One region of the Lentibacillus salinarum genome, then DNA from elsewhere that is predicted to be linked to it. Evidence: riboswitches for the same ligand, from Rfam matches in the RefSeq annotation. Region 1 holds a riboswitch; the other holds the start of a gene.

The links. Region 1 has a riboswitch for FMN ahead of ribD (bifunctional diaminohydroxyphosphoribosylaminopyrimidine deaminase/5-amino-6-(5-phosphoribosylamino)uracil reductase RibD). Riboswitches for the same ligand answer to the same signal wherever they lie in the genome.
Region 2: it holds a riboswitch for FMN, as region 1 does, so the genes downstream of both, ACFQ4A_RS07110 (ECF transporter S component) here and ribD (bifunctional diaminohydroxyphosphoribosylaminopyrimidine deaminase/5-amino-6-(5-phosphoribosylamino)uracil reductase RibD) in region 1, are expected to answer to the same signal.

Annotation. Positions count from the first base shown of each region.
Region 1 is NZ_JBHTNH010000003.1:81,158-88,386, reverse strand. Features, by position in the region: gene ACFQ4A_RS03670 (transporter) at 20-673, shown strand; gene ACFQ4A_RS03665 (hypothetical protein) at 962-1,612, shown strand; gene ACFQ4A_RS03660 (cytochrome c biogenesis CcdA family protein) at 1,609-2,352, shown strand; gene ACFQ4A_RS03655 (peroxiredoxin family protein) at 2,367-2,996, shown strand; gene ACFQ4A_RS03650 (response regulator transcription factor) at 3,037-3,720, shown strand; gene ACFQ4A_RS03645 (sensor histidine kinase) at 3,713-4,789, shown strand; FMN riboswitch at 5,234-5,379, shown strand; gene ribD (bifunctional diaminohydroxyphosphoribosylaminopyrimidine deaminase/5-amino-6-(5-phosphoribosylamino)uracil reductase RibD) at 5,593-6,705, shown strand; gene ribE (riboflavin synthase) at 6,686-7,229, shown strand, end outside.
Region 2 is NZ_JBHTNH010000014.1:21,198-28,426, reverse strand. Features, by position in the region: gene ACFQ4A_RS07130 (YugN family protein) at 1-298, shown strand, start outside; gene ACFQ4A_RS07125 (potassium channel family protein) at 284-1,306, opposite strand; gene ACFQ4A_RS07120 (thioredoxin family protein) at 1,372-1,935, opposite strand; gene ACFQ4A_RS07115 (M20/M25/M40 family metallo-hydrolase) at 2,107-3,135, shown strand; FMN riboswitch at 3,567-3,715, shown strand; gene ACFQ4A_RS07110 (ECF transporter S component) at 3,913-4,503, shown strand; gene ACFQ4A_RS07105 (hypothetical protein) at 4,609-4,878, opposite strand; gene ACFQ4A_RS07100 (hotdog fold thioesterase) at 4,894-5,277, opposite strand; gene ACFQ4A_RS07095 (1,4-dihydroxy-2-naphthoate polyprenyltransferase) at 5,301-6,230, opposite strand; gene ACFQ4A_RS07090 (isochorismate synthase) at 6,406-7,229, shown strand, end outside.

The DNA of each region.
Region 1 (7,229 bases):
GCCGGGAGAGGGACAAACGATGCAACAAACGGCAAAAATGTTTTATGAAAGTGTCATGATTATACTTGTGATGCTTACAATTATAACGATATGGACGGATAACAGCTATAACGCCACGATCAGCTGGGTTGTGTGGGGTGTGTTTTTTGTTGATTTCACGGTCCGTTTTATCATGACAAAGGCGAAGTGGGGCTTCATTAAACAAAATCCGTTTTTATTAATTGCGATCGTTCCGTTCGATCAGTTCTTTCAGGTTGCCAGAATTGTACGGATCATTTATTTATTCCGGATTAAAGCCATCACCAAATATTACGTTGTGCCATTGGCTGAGAAAATGACGTTTCAATCCAAATCACTGATTTTGTCTATCATCTTATTGCTGCTGTTTGCCGAGGCTGTGCTGATTCAAGTAATGGAAAACTCGGTTCATCATTATGTTGATGCCTTATTCGTTGTACTCGGGTACTTGCTCTTTTTTGGTCACCGGGTTTTTGAAATCGAACAATCTATTTCGATCTGGACATTGACAGTGGTATCTGTTCTTGGCATTGCTGTTCAAGGACTGGCGCTGCAATGGGTGTTTAACCGAATGGACGCTGTTTATCAGCGAGTTAAGAATAAGTCTAAATCTGATTCAAATGAACGGCGAGAATTTAAATCGGGCGAGTCATAAAAAAACATGACGGCGTAATAGAGGTGGATCTTATGCTGCTATTCAATGCATCACTCGGGCTGAAGTTTTCCCACTCGAGCCGAAGTTCCCCCGCTCAGTTGCATTACGATGGTACTCCTTTTCCTGAAAGATTATAGAGGTAATTATAGCAGACTATTCCAGTTGCATGCAGAAAGCTGTTATCCGTTACGAAATGACATAGACTAATAAAGATTTCTTTGTTTTTTCATCAAACTTTCACATAAATAGTTTATAATGAATGTGAACTGAACGGAGGACATACATATCATGATATCAGCTTGGGTATTAGCCAAAATGGCTTACAACGTTATCAGCATTGTTGCTGGCCTGACCTTTTTTTATGTGACAAGTCAATCAGCAAAACCCGTGAAAAAACAGCAATTGGAAGAGAGCATTTCACTGATCATCAATTTTATCCTGTTCATATGGGTGGGGAAAATTTTGCTGAATATCGGTATTTTTGTCACAGACCCACTGGCCGTCCTGGCTTACCCAAGCGACTCGTACGCCTTTTATGCAGCTGTTCTTTTGCTGCTTGTAAACGTTGTCTTCAAAGTTAGGCGAAAACATTTAAATATCAGTCCCTTATTGTCCGCCCTTGTCCCGATATTTCTGGGATCGGCGTTCGTCTATGAGTTTATCGATGTTGTTGTGAATGGTAATGCGCTATCCTGGGGGCACTTGGGCTTACTTTTGATTGTGGCGGTGATGTTTTTAGCAATTAATGAGCGAAAACCGGCCGTTATCGTGGCAGGTAACGTTTTTGCCATCTGGAGCGCAGGACAATTCTTGTTAACGTGCCTGCTGCCGTATTCGACGCTATACGGATACATAGTGGCCAGGTGGTTTTTAATCGTTGTATTTATCATAAGCGTGACTGTTCTTATTTACAACAACAGAAAGAGGGTGAGGTCATGACTGCAGCTGCAGATTTAACCATTTGGCTTGCTTTAGGAGCCGGGATCCTTTCATTCCTGTCTCCGTGCACATTGCCGATTTTTCCGGCCTATCTGTCTTATATAACCGGTATTAGTGTGAAAGAACTGAAAAACAACCAGGATATGAAGATTCGCAGCCGGTTGCTGTTCCAGTCCGTATTGTTTTTGCTTGGTGTTTCAACCGTGTTTATTGGGCTAGGGGTTGGTGTATCGTTCCTCGGTCAGTGGATTCAAGGGATGCTGACAGGCGACTCAGGATTGTTCCTCCAGCGTATTGCCGGCATGTTTATTATCGTGATGGGCCTGTTCGTAGCGGGGTGGCTCAATATTACGTCCTTTATGAAGGAAAAACGCATGCAATTCGCACGTAAACCTGCTGGCTATCTTGGCACCATTTTTGTCGGGATGGGGTTTGCTGCGGGTTGGACGCCATGTATTGGACCAATTTTTGCGTCGATACTGGTCGTGGCAGCCAGTAATCCGGCACAGGGAACGATTTATACCATCGTGTATGTGATTGGCTTTGCACTTCCATTTCTCGTATTGACGTTTTTCCTGGGATCAACACGCTTGATTGTCCGATACAGTCAAAAAATCATGAAAGCAGGCGGCGCGGTCATGATTTTTATGGGCGTTCTGCTGTTCACAGGCCAGATGACACGTATTTCCAATTTCCTGCTGAAACTGGTTGAAGATACCTGGTTATCAAATCTCGGATAATGGGAGGGCATACAATGAAAAAAGCGATCATTATCGTTGTTTTAACAGGGATGTTTGCATGGGCGGTTTATGATCTTACCGCCGATTCACAGGACACACAGCAGACAGAAGAAAATGATTTTACTATTGAGGAAGATGCGGCTGAAGAAGAGTTGACTGAAGATTCGGAAGGGACCCGGGAAAGTAACGATGCGTCTGATGCGATTGCTGACACGGACGAAGTGGGGCTTGAAGTAGGCAATATAGCACCCGATTTCCAGCTGGAGACAATGGAAGGGGAACAAATGAAATTATCCGATCTGCGCGGCCAGCGTGTCATGGTGAATTTCTGGGCAACCTGGTGTCCGCCTTGCCGTGCTGAGATACCGGATCTGCAGAAATTTTATGAGAATAAGGATATTGAGATTTTAGCCGTCAACCTTACTGATACGGAAAGCAACAGAAGTGATGTGCAGGAATTTGTTGCGGATTTCGGCATGACATTTCCGGTATTGCTGGATGAAAATACAGAAGTTGCTAATCAGTATCAAATACAGCCAATCCCGTCATCCTTTATGATTGATTCTGATGGACGGATTCAGTTTAAGGCTTTAGGTGCCATGAATTATGAACTGATGGTGCAAGAGTTTGAAAAGATGTCATAATGGCCTCGTCTGGCGTAAAATCGGTGTAGAGGTGTTAACGATGGAGCAGACAATTTTAGTCGTGGAGGACGATCAGATGATCAGGCACCTGATCCGTCTGCATCTGGAAAAAAATCAATATGATGTGATTGAAGCCCCTGATGGTGAAAAGGCAAAAGAAGCCTTTTTGGAACACCATCCGTGCCTCGTCATTCTTGATTTGATGCTACCGAAAACGAGTGGCGAGGAATTTTGCCAATGGGTGCATGAACGGGAGCGGAATGACGTTTCGGTTATAATGCTTTCGGCAAAAGCCCGGACGGATGACAAGATTGCCGGATTAAGGATGGGTGCCGATGATTACGTTACCAAGCCATTCGATCCGGACGAGCTTATGGCTCACGTGGAAGCTGTTCTAAGGCGGACAGGGCAATTTTGTCAAAAAGTTGTTCATGACGGGCTTTGCATAAAACCGCGTAAAGGTGAGGTACTGCTTTATGATAAGCAGCTGCATTTGACAAAGCATGAATTTAACCTCCTCTATTATTTTATGCAACATCCGGACACTGTCCTGGACCGCGAACAATTGGTCAATGAGCTGTATCCATTTGCGGATAATACGGTCCTCGATAGGACTATTGATGCGCATATCAAAAAGCTCCGGGAAAAAATTGAGGAGATCCCATCTGAACCGAAGCGCATCCAGACAGTCCGGGGAATGGGGTATAAATTTGTCAGTGCGTAAATGGGTGTTGTCACTGTTTCCAAACGGTTTCCTGTGGCGGTTATCGCTGCTAAATTTTGTAATCGTTGCTTCAGCAATTGTGCTCAGCGGCCTTGCCATTTATAACACAGCCTGTTTTTTAGTTGATGCCATGGGGACGTTGAATGACTCGCAGCAAAGGCAATTCAATGCTGCCCTGTTTAATTATTTATTGATTTTTTCCGTTATATCAATTGTTGGGGGCAGCCTGCTTCATTTTTATTTGACCGGGAAACTGATCAAACCTGTCAGACGTTTAATTGAATCAGCTAAACAGCTGAAAAAAGGTGCCTATCCCAATCCTGTAGCAGAATCAGCTAAGGGCGAAGTGGGCGAACTCATCGTACAATTTAATGGCTTGATTACACAATTGAAGGCAAATGATGCACATCGCCAAAAGCTTATATCGGATTTATCGCATGAATTGCGCACGCCACTGACTAATTTAAATGGTTACCTTCAGTCACTGGAACGCGGAGATATCGAAGGCAGCCAGGAACTGTACAGTTCGTTGCATCAGGAGGCCAAGCGGCTGACGGCGATGATGGAACAGCTGGAGCAGCTCAAGGAATGGGATTATGCTGCATCCTCAAATTATGTACAGTATACAGAGACAGATATGGCTGATTTAATTAGGCAAAGCACGGCTATGTTCAGTTGGCGCCAGGAACAGGAAAACATACCGATGACGGTGGAGGCCGATCCTTATCGACTATCTGTTCATGTTGATGGCTTACAGCAAGTAATCAGCAATCTACTGGAAAACGCCATCCATTATTATACCGGCAATGGAACAATAGAGGTACGGGGTGAATGGCGGAACGCAGTTTATTTTGTCTCTGTAAGCGGCCAAAGTGACGTCATCCCTGAAAAAGAAGCTGACAATATATTTAAACGGTTTTACCGGCTGGATGATTCCAGAAACAGGGCGACAGGCGGAAGTGGTCTTGGCCTGGCGATTGCCAAGGAAATTATAGACAATCACGGCGGCAGAATCGGTCTGGAATCGGAAGGGTCCGATAATACATTCTGGTTTGAGCTTCCACTTTGATTTGTGGGCAGCAAAGCAGAAATCGGCGAACTTTCTAAACAAATATAGTGGCATCTTGTGTTGTCACCCAATAAATCATAGGTGGTTTAGTGTCCTTTTAATCGATAGCTCCTTCTATATATACAATCGAACCGGGACCGAAAAAGGGGGCGTCACACAATAAAAATTTTGTTCACGCCCCCATTTGCCATTTTCTTTCGATTGTCATTATAAGAGGGGCGGCGCAGTTTTTTTGCATTAGCAGGCCGACTGGTGCTATACTAATAAATAAAAGGCTGTTTTCTCAAAGTTTGTTGCTTTTGAGATAAGAAGAAAAACATTTGCAATCTCTGAGCAGTCCGAATACACGTAGACTCCCGCGGAAAGCGAAGTGTATTCGGACAGCGGGTTAAATAACAACAATTCTTACGAAAAGAGCCAAATAAAATTTAATATGAATGCAAAACATTCCTTCGGGGCAGGGTGTAATTCCCGACCGACGGTGATGGAGCATAGCTTCAGAGTCCGTGACCCGTGCGGTATTAAACCAAGCGGTGGACCCGGTGAAAATCCGGGACCGACAGTAACAGTCTGGATGGGAGAAGGAATTTTACAGGTTGTTTCGTATGATCAATTTCCAGTACAGGCAATGCGTATTTTTCCATTGCTATAAACGTATCAATAATACGACACTTGTAAAAAAATTCTGCCCGTACACCCTCTGAAGCGAATTCAGAGGTTTTTTTATTTCTTTTAAGCGATTGGAAAAGCGGTGATCGGTAACCGTTGCCGCTTTATTAACTTGTTTGGAACAGAAGGAGGGAATGACTGTGAACGATGAATACTATATGCAATTTGCCCTTAACTTGGCAAGAGCTGTTTCAGGGCAAACGAGTCCGAATCCTCCGGTTGGTGCGATAGTTGTTAAACATGGTGACATTCTGGGTTTTGGCGCCCACCTGAAGGCAGGGACAGCACATGCGGAAGTCCACGCGCTCCAAATGGCTGGGGACCAAGCAGAGGGAGCAACCATCTACGTTACGCTGGAACCGTGCAGCCATCACGGCAAAACGCCGCCGTGTGCCGATTTGATTATTGAAAAGGGGATCAGCCGGGTAGTTATTGCTGTAAAGGATCCAAATGAGAAGGTAGCCGGCCGTGGGATCGACACACTAAGGACAGCCGGCATCGATGTTGAATTAGGTGTCTTGCAGAAAGAAGCGGAAATGGTGAACCGTGTATTTTTCCACTATACTCAAACCAAAACACCTTATGTGACGATGAAGACAGCTGCCAGTCTGGATGGTAAAACAGCAACATACACGGGTGACAGCAAGTGGATTACCGGTGAAGCGGCGAGACATGATGTTCACCATTACCGTCATACCCATGACGCTATTCTTGTAGGGGTCAACACGGTGGTAGCAGACAATCCGAACCTGACAGCACGTCTGCCAAACGGTGGCAAAAATCCGCTTCGCATTATCCTGGATACGGAGCTCCGCACGCCGCTAAATGCGAATGTGGTGGCGGACCAAAAAGCTGATACGTGGATTTTTACCGGACCAGCCATAACAAATCAACGGACCAGACCATATGAGGAAGCAGGTGTTAGCGTCATTCCGCTTGATGCGCTCGATCCCGATCATGTGCTTAACTATTTGGGAAGTCAACGAATCATGTCCTTGCTGGTGGAAGGTGGTGCCGAGGTAAATGGCTCGTTTATGGAATGCGGGACGTTCAACCAGCTTGTGCAATACATGGCGCCTAAACTGATCGGCGGTAAAACTGCTCCGACAACCATTGCTGGAAATGGCTTAAAGCGTATGCCGGATACACAGCCGATTGAAATCATTAGCGTGGAAATGCTCGGTGAGGACATTAAAATCATAGCGGAACCGCGAAAGGGCGATGCAGATGTTTACAGGAATCATTGAAGAAAAGGGCACCATTAAACAAATGAAATACGTGTCGGAAAAATCAATCCATATGACAATTCGATCGTCAAACATCGTGGAAGATATCCATATCGGCGATAGCATCGCAGTCAACGGCATCTGTCTCACGGTCACGGATTTTTCGAGTGAGTCGTTTCAGGTGGATGTCATGCCGGAAACACTGAAAGTCACTTCGCTGAAGATGGTGAAAGAGGGGTCGCGTGTTAACTTGGAGCGTTCAATGCCTGCTGACGGAAGATTTGGCGGACATTTTGTTTCTGGTCATGTGGATGGCACAGGAACAATCATCCGAAAAGAACAACACGAAAATGCGATTTATTACGATATCGAGGTTCCTAATGAACTGACGATTTACTTCATCACGAAAGGCTCTGTCGCAGTGGATGGTGTCAGCTTGACAGTTTTTGATACCAGCGGTGATACGTTTACCATGTCGCTTATTCCGCATACTGTCTCTGAGACGATCCTGGGTGATAAAAACAAGGGCGACATCGTCAATATTG
Region 2 (7,229 bases), on a different contig from region 1:
AAGGTACGTTGACATTAAGATTGATGATCAAGGTGTCTATTACGCTTTAAGGATCCCTTTTTATGCGGTTTCCGGGTCACTGGATTACCCCGGTGTGACGGTACGAATCGATCAGCCATTCTTACTCGACCGCGGCTATGATAATGCAATGGGGCCATACATGGTGGGTAAGGCAACAACCGGGGAAGCAACACCGGTTCCATCACCGGCGTTTGCCGATACTGGTACACCCGGACAGCCCGTTCAGGCAGGCAAGCGCATCATGCAAAAAGTGGAGAGACTGTTACTCCCAGGTTGACAGGATAACGAGTGTATCATCCATGTCCAGCGTGATCGCTTCTGCTGGATTCATGATCCACTGGCTGTCGCGGATGAGGCCGAGCAACAGTTCATGATTTTCCAGAAAAAAAGCTACCGCCTGCTTAAACGAACTTCCGTCCAGCTCGTCCGGAAGTTTGATATGGGAAAATTGCTGCTGGTTTAACAAATTTAAGACGGTTTCGAATGGGCGTGTATGCGCTTTATGAAAAAGCTCATGGTAAAATAAGGTGCTCATGAAATCATTGGAGCTGATAACCGTATCGGCACCGGCACGAATCCCGTTTTCAACTTGACTGATGGTGAGTATCTCAGCATTAATCGGTATATCCTGATTATTTCCCCGGACGGCAACCGTCGCCAGGATAGTATTAATATCCGCTTTACGCTCATCGATCGTGATGTCAGCACTGATCAAAACTGATTCAGCTTCTTCAATATTAGCCTGCACCAATACGGCATCCTCACTTGGATCGCCATGAATAAAGTGAACCGGAAAATGCCGGTACTGCAATTCACTTAATGTCCGGTCGATCAGGACAATTTCCTGATTGGTGTCTTTATCCGCAATCATTTCGACCAGTTGCTTCGTCCGTTCGTTCCATCCAATCACAATGATATGCTGTTTGCCTTTATAGGAAACTTTCCCCTCCGACAAATCATTCTCATGATTAATCGTTTTGGCAGCCAATGTTGTTATGTAAAATGTCAGCATACCCCCACCGGAGAGAATGAGAACTATCCCAACAATTCTGCCTGGAGCTGTTAGCGGGACATAATCACCGTAGCCAACAGTAGCCCCAGTCACGAAAGCCCACCAGACCCCGTCGAAAACCGATGGGAATTGCTGTGGTTCTATCACATGAATCACTGTCCCGAAAAACAGCATGAGGATAGTGACGGAAAGCAGAAGCCTTACGACAATCGGCATCCGATAAAAAATATGTTTAAACGTCTCAAGATTCATTTTGTCACCTTTGCCTATCATTATAGTCACATATAGTATAGGCAAAGGGCGTAAATCTCTATACGCACTGTGGTCCGGCGATTCGTTTAAAGATTCAGCGCGCTCTTTAGTGTTGACCGGATGCTGGTATAGACTGTCTCCCAAAAGTCTGTATTGTCCCGGAACGATTTAGACATGAACAAATACATTTCGTTTGCTTTTTCTTTGTAGGTGTCATCATCTTTGGGTGGCAGATTATTTTGTGATTCATTCACAAACTGCTGGATTTTCTCAGCTCTTGGTCCCCATTTGGCTACTTCATTCCCATTCTCATCAATGAATATAAAAATCGGAATCGAACGGGATTGACCATTCGTTAAATACTGATCCATTAAGTCAAGGTTGTCATCGCGCAAAAGAAGTTTGACCGGCATGTTTGCCTGTTCCGCAGTACGAAGCAATATCGGGATGTTCAGCATGGCATCACCACACCAGTCCTCCGTCAGAACGATCACGCGTAAGTTTTGACTCGACAGTTGCTGCATAAATGCACTGTCTTCCGGAGGTGTATACGCATCATAAATATGTAACAGGTTTTGTTTGTTTTCCCGCATTGATTCGATATATGTATCAGGATCCATTCCTTTTTCAAACCATTCATTCAAGTTCATTATGTTGGCCTCCTTTTTGTTCTGCTGTTAAGTGTACCCAATCAGGTTGATAACGTAAACAGAAACGTTTTAAACGAGGCTTCTCCCACATTTTTGGGAAAAATCTGCTATGATGAAATGGCATTTAAACAAGGAGGTATTTTTGTGACACAGTTAAACAGGGATTTTTTGATGGAACTTTTAAATACGCCGTCCCCGTCCAGCAGTGAGATGGCTATTCAGAAAAAATGGATGCATTATGTCCAGGATTTTGCCGATGACATGAGAACGGATAATGCCGGTAACGCTATTGGCATTCTGAATCCGGATGCACCATTTAAAGTGCTGCTGGCGGGTCATTGCGACGAGATTGCGCTTGTTATCAATCGCATAGATGATAATGGTTTTTTGCATTTTGATAAAATGGGCGGCATCAACCCAAAAGCCGCTGTCGGCATGAAAGTCACCACTCTCGGTTTTAGTGAAGCAGTTACCGGTGTGATTGGCGTTAACGCCCAACATCATGGCGGTCTGAAGGATGACTTCGGACTGACGGATCTGTTTATTGACTGCGGCTATAAATCGAAGGAAGAAGCGGAAAAGCATGTGCAAATCGGGGACTTGGCTGTTTATAAAACAGAGCCGGAATTTCTGATGGATCGATACATATCTGGACGCGGCCTTGATAATCGGACGGGTGCGTTTATAGTGGCTGAGGTGCTAAAGCGGCTGTCAGATAAGGGCTGTGATGTTGGGGTGTATGCTGCAAGTACCGTCAACGAAGAAACGAATATGGGCGGTGCCTACTTTGCAGCTGCGGGGATTGAACCGACGATGGCAATCGCCGTTGACGTTACCTTTGCCACGGATTATCCGGCAGTGGATAAAGATAAACATGGTGATGTCAAGCTTGAAGGCGGTCCGGTTTTGGCAAAAGGAGCGCCGATTAATATTAAAATGAATCAGCTGCTAGAAAAAACCGCTCGCAAGCTGAATATGAAAGTCCAATATGAATTGACATCAAGGATGACCGGAACGGATGCAGATCGCATGCGCCTGACCGGAGCGGGCGTGCCGATTTCATTGGTGTCCCTCCCGCTCAGATATATGCACTCACCAGTGGAAACGTCCAGTTTGAAAGACATGGAAGAGGAAATTGAACTACTGGTTACGATGATTGCTGATTTGACCGGTGAAGAAAGCTTAAATCCACTTGATTAGAGCCAGCTTATAAACGTCTCAAACCGCTGCAGGTTTGGGGCTTTTATATTGGAAACGAAAGTACCTGTGTAAACCTCTTTTAATTTCTGGCCATTATACTCGGATTTGTCAGTTATTTGACCTTGAACGGGTCTTATCAACCATAATTTTATAGAAGTTTGAGATATTGTCATAATGGATATTTTTAGTGGGTCTATTTAATCGGGACGGGAAAGGTGCTGATAGGTTAAAAGGCGAGGTAACTATTGAGATGTTGCTATGCCAGTGTTTGAAGGGGTTTGTTAAGTTTAAAATGATGACAAAAAAGCGTTATTTCGCATCCCGGGAGTATTTTCAATTTGTTTCAGCGTCATGAAAACAAGAAATTGAAGCATAGATCTTTTCAAATACATAAAATCATTGTATAATACATTTAAAATACGATATCGATTTCACATCTTCGGGGCAGGGTGCAATTCCCGACCGACGGTAAGGAGCATGATCGAATGTTTCAAGTCCGTGACCCGCTTTGTCAAACAGAGCGGTGGATCCGGTGTAAGTCCGGAACCGACAGTTACAGTCTGGATGGGAGAAGATGGCAAGCCGAAAAAGGTGCAGGTTTTATCTTGACTTTTTTCTGTGAACTGATTCCCTAAAGCCCCTGACAGGTTTTAGGGTTTTTTGTATGTCAGGGAAACCATGAGAATGACAGTTCCGGGAAACTGCCTGTCAGCGAATGCGGCTTATCCTTCATCAGACAAAGGTGTGAATCGAACAGGATGAAGGAGGCGATTGATGATGCAAAAAAGTGTTCAATCATCAAAACTGTTAAAAACAATTATTCTGGCCCTAATGGGGACGATTTCTCTCGTGTTATTTTTTTTGAATTTCCCGCTGCCGTTTTTGCCGGCGTATTTGAAAATTGACTTCAGTGAAGTGCCTGCTTTGATAGCAGCCCTGATTTTTTCACCAATGGCTGGTGTCGTGGTGGAAGCCATTAAGAACGTATTATATCTGCTTGTTTCCGGCGCCGGTGATCCGATTGGTGTTGCAGCAAATTTCCTGGCTGGTATCATGTTTGTCGTGCCGGTAGCACTGCTTTATCACAAATATAAAGGAACCAAAAGCATTGTATCGGGGCTTGTCACAGGAACGATTGTGATGGCAATCGGCATGAGTATTCTTAATTATTATGTGATTTTGCCGGCATATGCCTGGTTCATTGGTGCACCGGAAATGGCGGGAACAACTGCCAAATGGATCGCCGTCTCAGCTGGTGTGCTGCCATTTAACTTGTTAAAAGGTATTATTGTTGGCATCCTGTTTGTGCCTTTATTTATCAAAATGAAAACGTGGATCGAACAAAAGCAAACGAATGCAGCAGCATAGGAAAAGAGGGTGTCGCGAGAGGCACCCCTTTTTTCATTTTATTTCGTGTATCAGCTGAAAACAAATAAACGAAAGGACTGTCTGAAATATGGACAGTCCTTTCGTTTATTGTTCATCAACTCTTGGTTCTGCTTCGAGTCGTTCTACAGGGATAGGTTTGCCGGATTTTTCACTGACGCCGTATGTGCCATTGTCAATCCGTTCCAAAGCTCTTTTTATTTCCTGCAAATAGTTGGAGCGATCCATGTTCAGACCAGCATCCCGCTCCTGTTCAAACTGCTCTGTTGCCATATCGCCGGGGTGGTTATCATAATCGGATAATTCACCCGTCTCTCCATTGGGGCTTGTGTATTGACGTTGTTCGTTACTCAGCATTGGCATGACTCGTTTCTATTTTTTAGGAACAATACCAATTGTGCAGCGTGACAGACAGATCAGATTACCGTGTTCATCGGTTATTCGGATCTGCCAGACCATCGTTGTTTTGCCTTTATGGACTGGCTCTGCCGTGGCCGTAACGTTGCCTTCACGTTTACTTTTAACATGGTTGGCATTAATTTCGATGCCAAATACATTGTATTTAGCGGCATCAACGTTTAAAAAAGCGCCGATACTGGCAGCTGATTCAGCCAGGGCGATATTGGCGCCGCCATGTAAAAGTCCGGCCGGCTGATGCGTCCGATGGTCAACAGGCATCGTCATGATTACCCGATCCTGTTCAAGCGATACGGTTTCGATGCCGAGCGCTTCCAGTAGTGTATTTTCATAATCCATTTATGCGCATCCCCTTGTGACAGTCAGAATAGATAACTGGCCAGAAGCGAAACACCGAGCAGCAATCCATAGAGGGTGTTTGTTTTTCCCGTTGCTGCCATGGCCGGCATCATTTCCAACGGTTTGGTTTTCCCGCGGAATTTTTTGATGACATCAGTGGCTTTTATAATGCTTAAGAAGGCCAATACTGACCATACTGGTAAAACGCCGGCAACAATATAGATGGCTGTTAAAAAGTAGGCACTCATAAACATGGCTGCCAGGAAGCGGACAGCATTCTTTCGTCCCAACAGGATGGCGACTGTTTTCCGGCCGTTTTCCTTATCACCATCCAAATCACGAATATTGTTGGACATCATGATAGCACCGATGAAAATGGCAATCGGAATCGACAGCCAGATGACCGTGCTTGTCAAGGTGGCTGTTTGGATATAATAACTGATACCGATGATGACTGTTCCCATAAAGAAACCGGAAAAAAGCTCACCAAATGGTGTATAGGCAATTGGTAAAGGTCCTCCTGTATACAAATAACCAAAAAGCATACAGATTAAACCGATGGCAGCAATCCACCAGCTTGACGCGATGCAGATATACACACCAAGCAAAATGGCAACGCCAAAAAAAGTAAACGCCATGCCCAGAACTGTTATGGGTGAGATACCGTCCCTGACAATCGTCCCGCCGATTCCGACCGATTGCTCATTATCCAGGCCGCGAACAAAATCATAGTATTCATTGAACATATTAGTTGCCGCCTGGATCAATATGGAGGCCAGCAGCATAGCCAGAAACAGCAGTAGATTAATCTCGTGACCGGTTAACGCAAACATCGTGCCGACAAAAACCGGAATGACAGAAGCGGTCAGTGTATGCGGGCGCAAAAGCCGCCACCAGATTTGGAAGCCGCTTTTCTCATTAAGTTCGTTTTTTATTGAGGTTATGGAATCCACAGTTCCTCTCTCCTTTACTCATATCACTACAAGTTTAGGCAATTCGCTGTGGCGTGTCAATCCAAATTGTCGATGATTTGTCATGTTTAAATAGCATTCCTTGAGGAACATGTGAAAAAAGAATAAAATAGATATGGTACTTTGTCATGGTAGAAGATCACGGAGGTTTATATAGATGATAGAGGTAAAAGAAACATCACGTCACACAATGCTTGATAAAGCCATTAACAGGGCAAAGGAACGTCATACGTCGCCGTTGATGAGTATGACAAAAAAAATCAGGCCAACCGATCCGCTTGCTTTTTTTGAGGCAGCAAAAAAGCTGTCGATGGACCGAACGTTTTGGTCAAGTACGGCGGAAGACTTTTGTATTGCCGGTGTTGGCAGTGCATTTGATGTCAAAGCTGAGACAGATCGGGTTGAGCAGGCCGAAATATCCTGGAAAAAACTACGACATGACGCCGTTATTCACAATCCCTATGAGACGCCCGGCACGGGGCTGCTCGCTTTGGGCGGCATGTCATTTGATCCGGCGAAACGACAATCCCTATTATGGAAAAACTTTCCGCAGCTGGCATTAACTGTCCCAGCATTTATGCTGACAAAACAGGGAAATACATGCTATTTAACCATCAATATCCAAGTACAAGAAAACGATCATCCGCTGCAATTGGAACGTAAACTGCAGCAAATGGAAGCTGTTTTAATGGGGGCTTCTGGTGACTTGCCTAAAGGCGCACATATTGAAGCGCAACAGGAAGTGGCCCCTGGTGAATGGAAGGAAACCGTCAAGTTTGCTGCCGAGTCCATTCAACAGCAGCATGCCGAAAAAATCGTCCTCGCCCGGGAATTGCAAGTGAAACTGACAGATCAGGCTGCCATATCGGCTGTATTAAATAAACTGATTGAGACACAGCCGAACAGCTATGTTTTCGCTTTTGAACGTAACGGTGACTGTTTTGTAGGGGCTTCCCCTGAACGACTGGTGAAGCAGGAAAC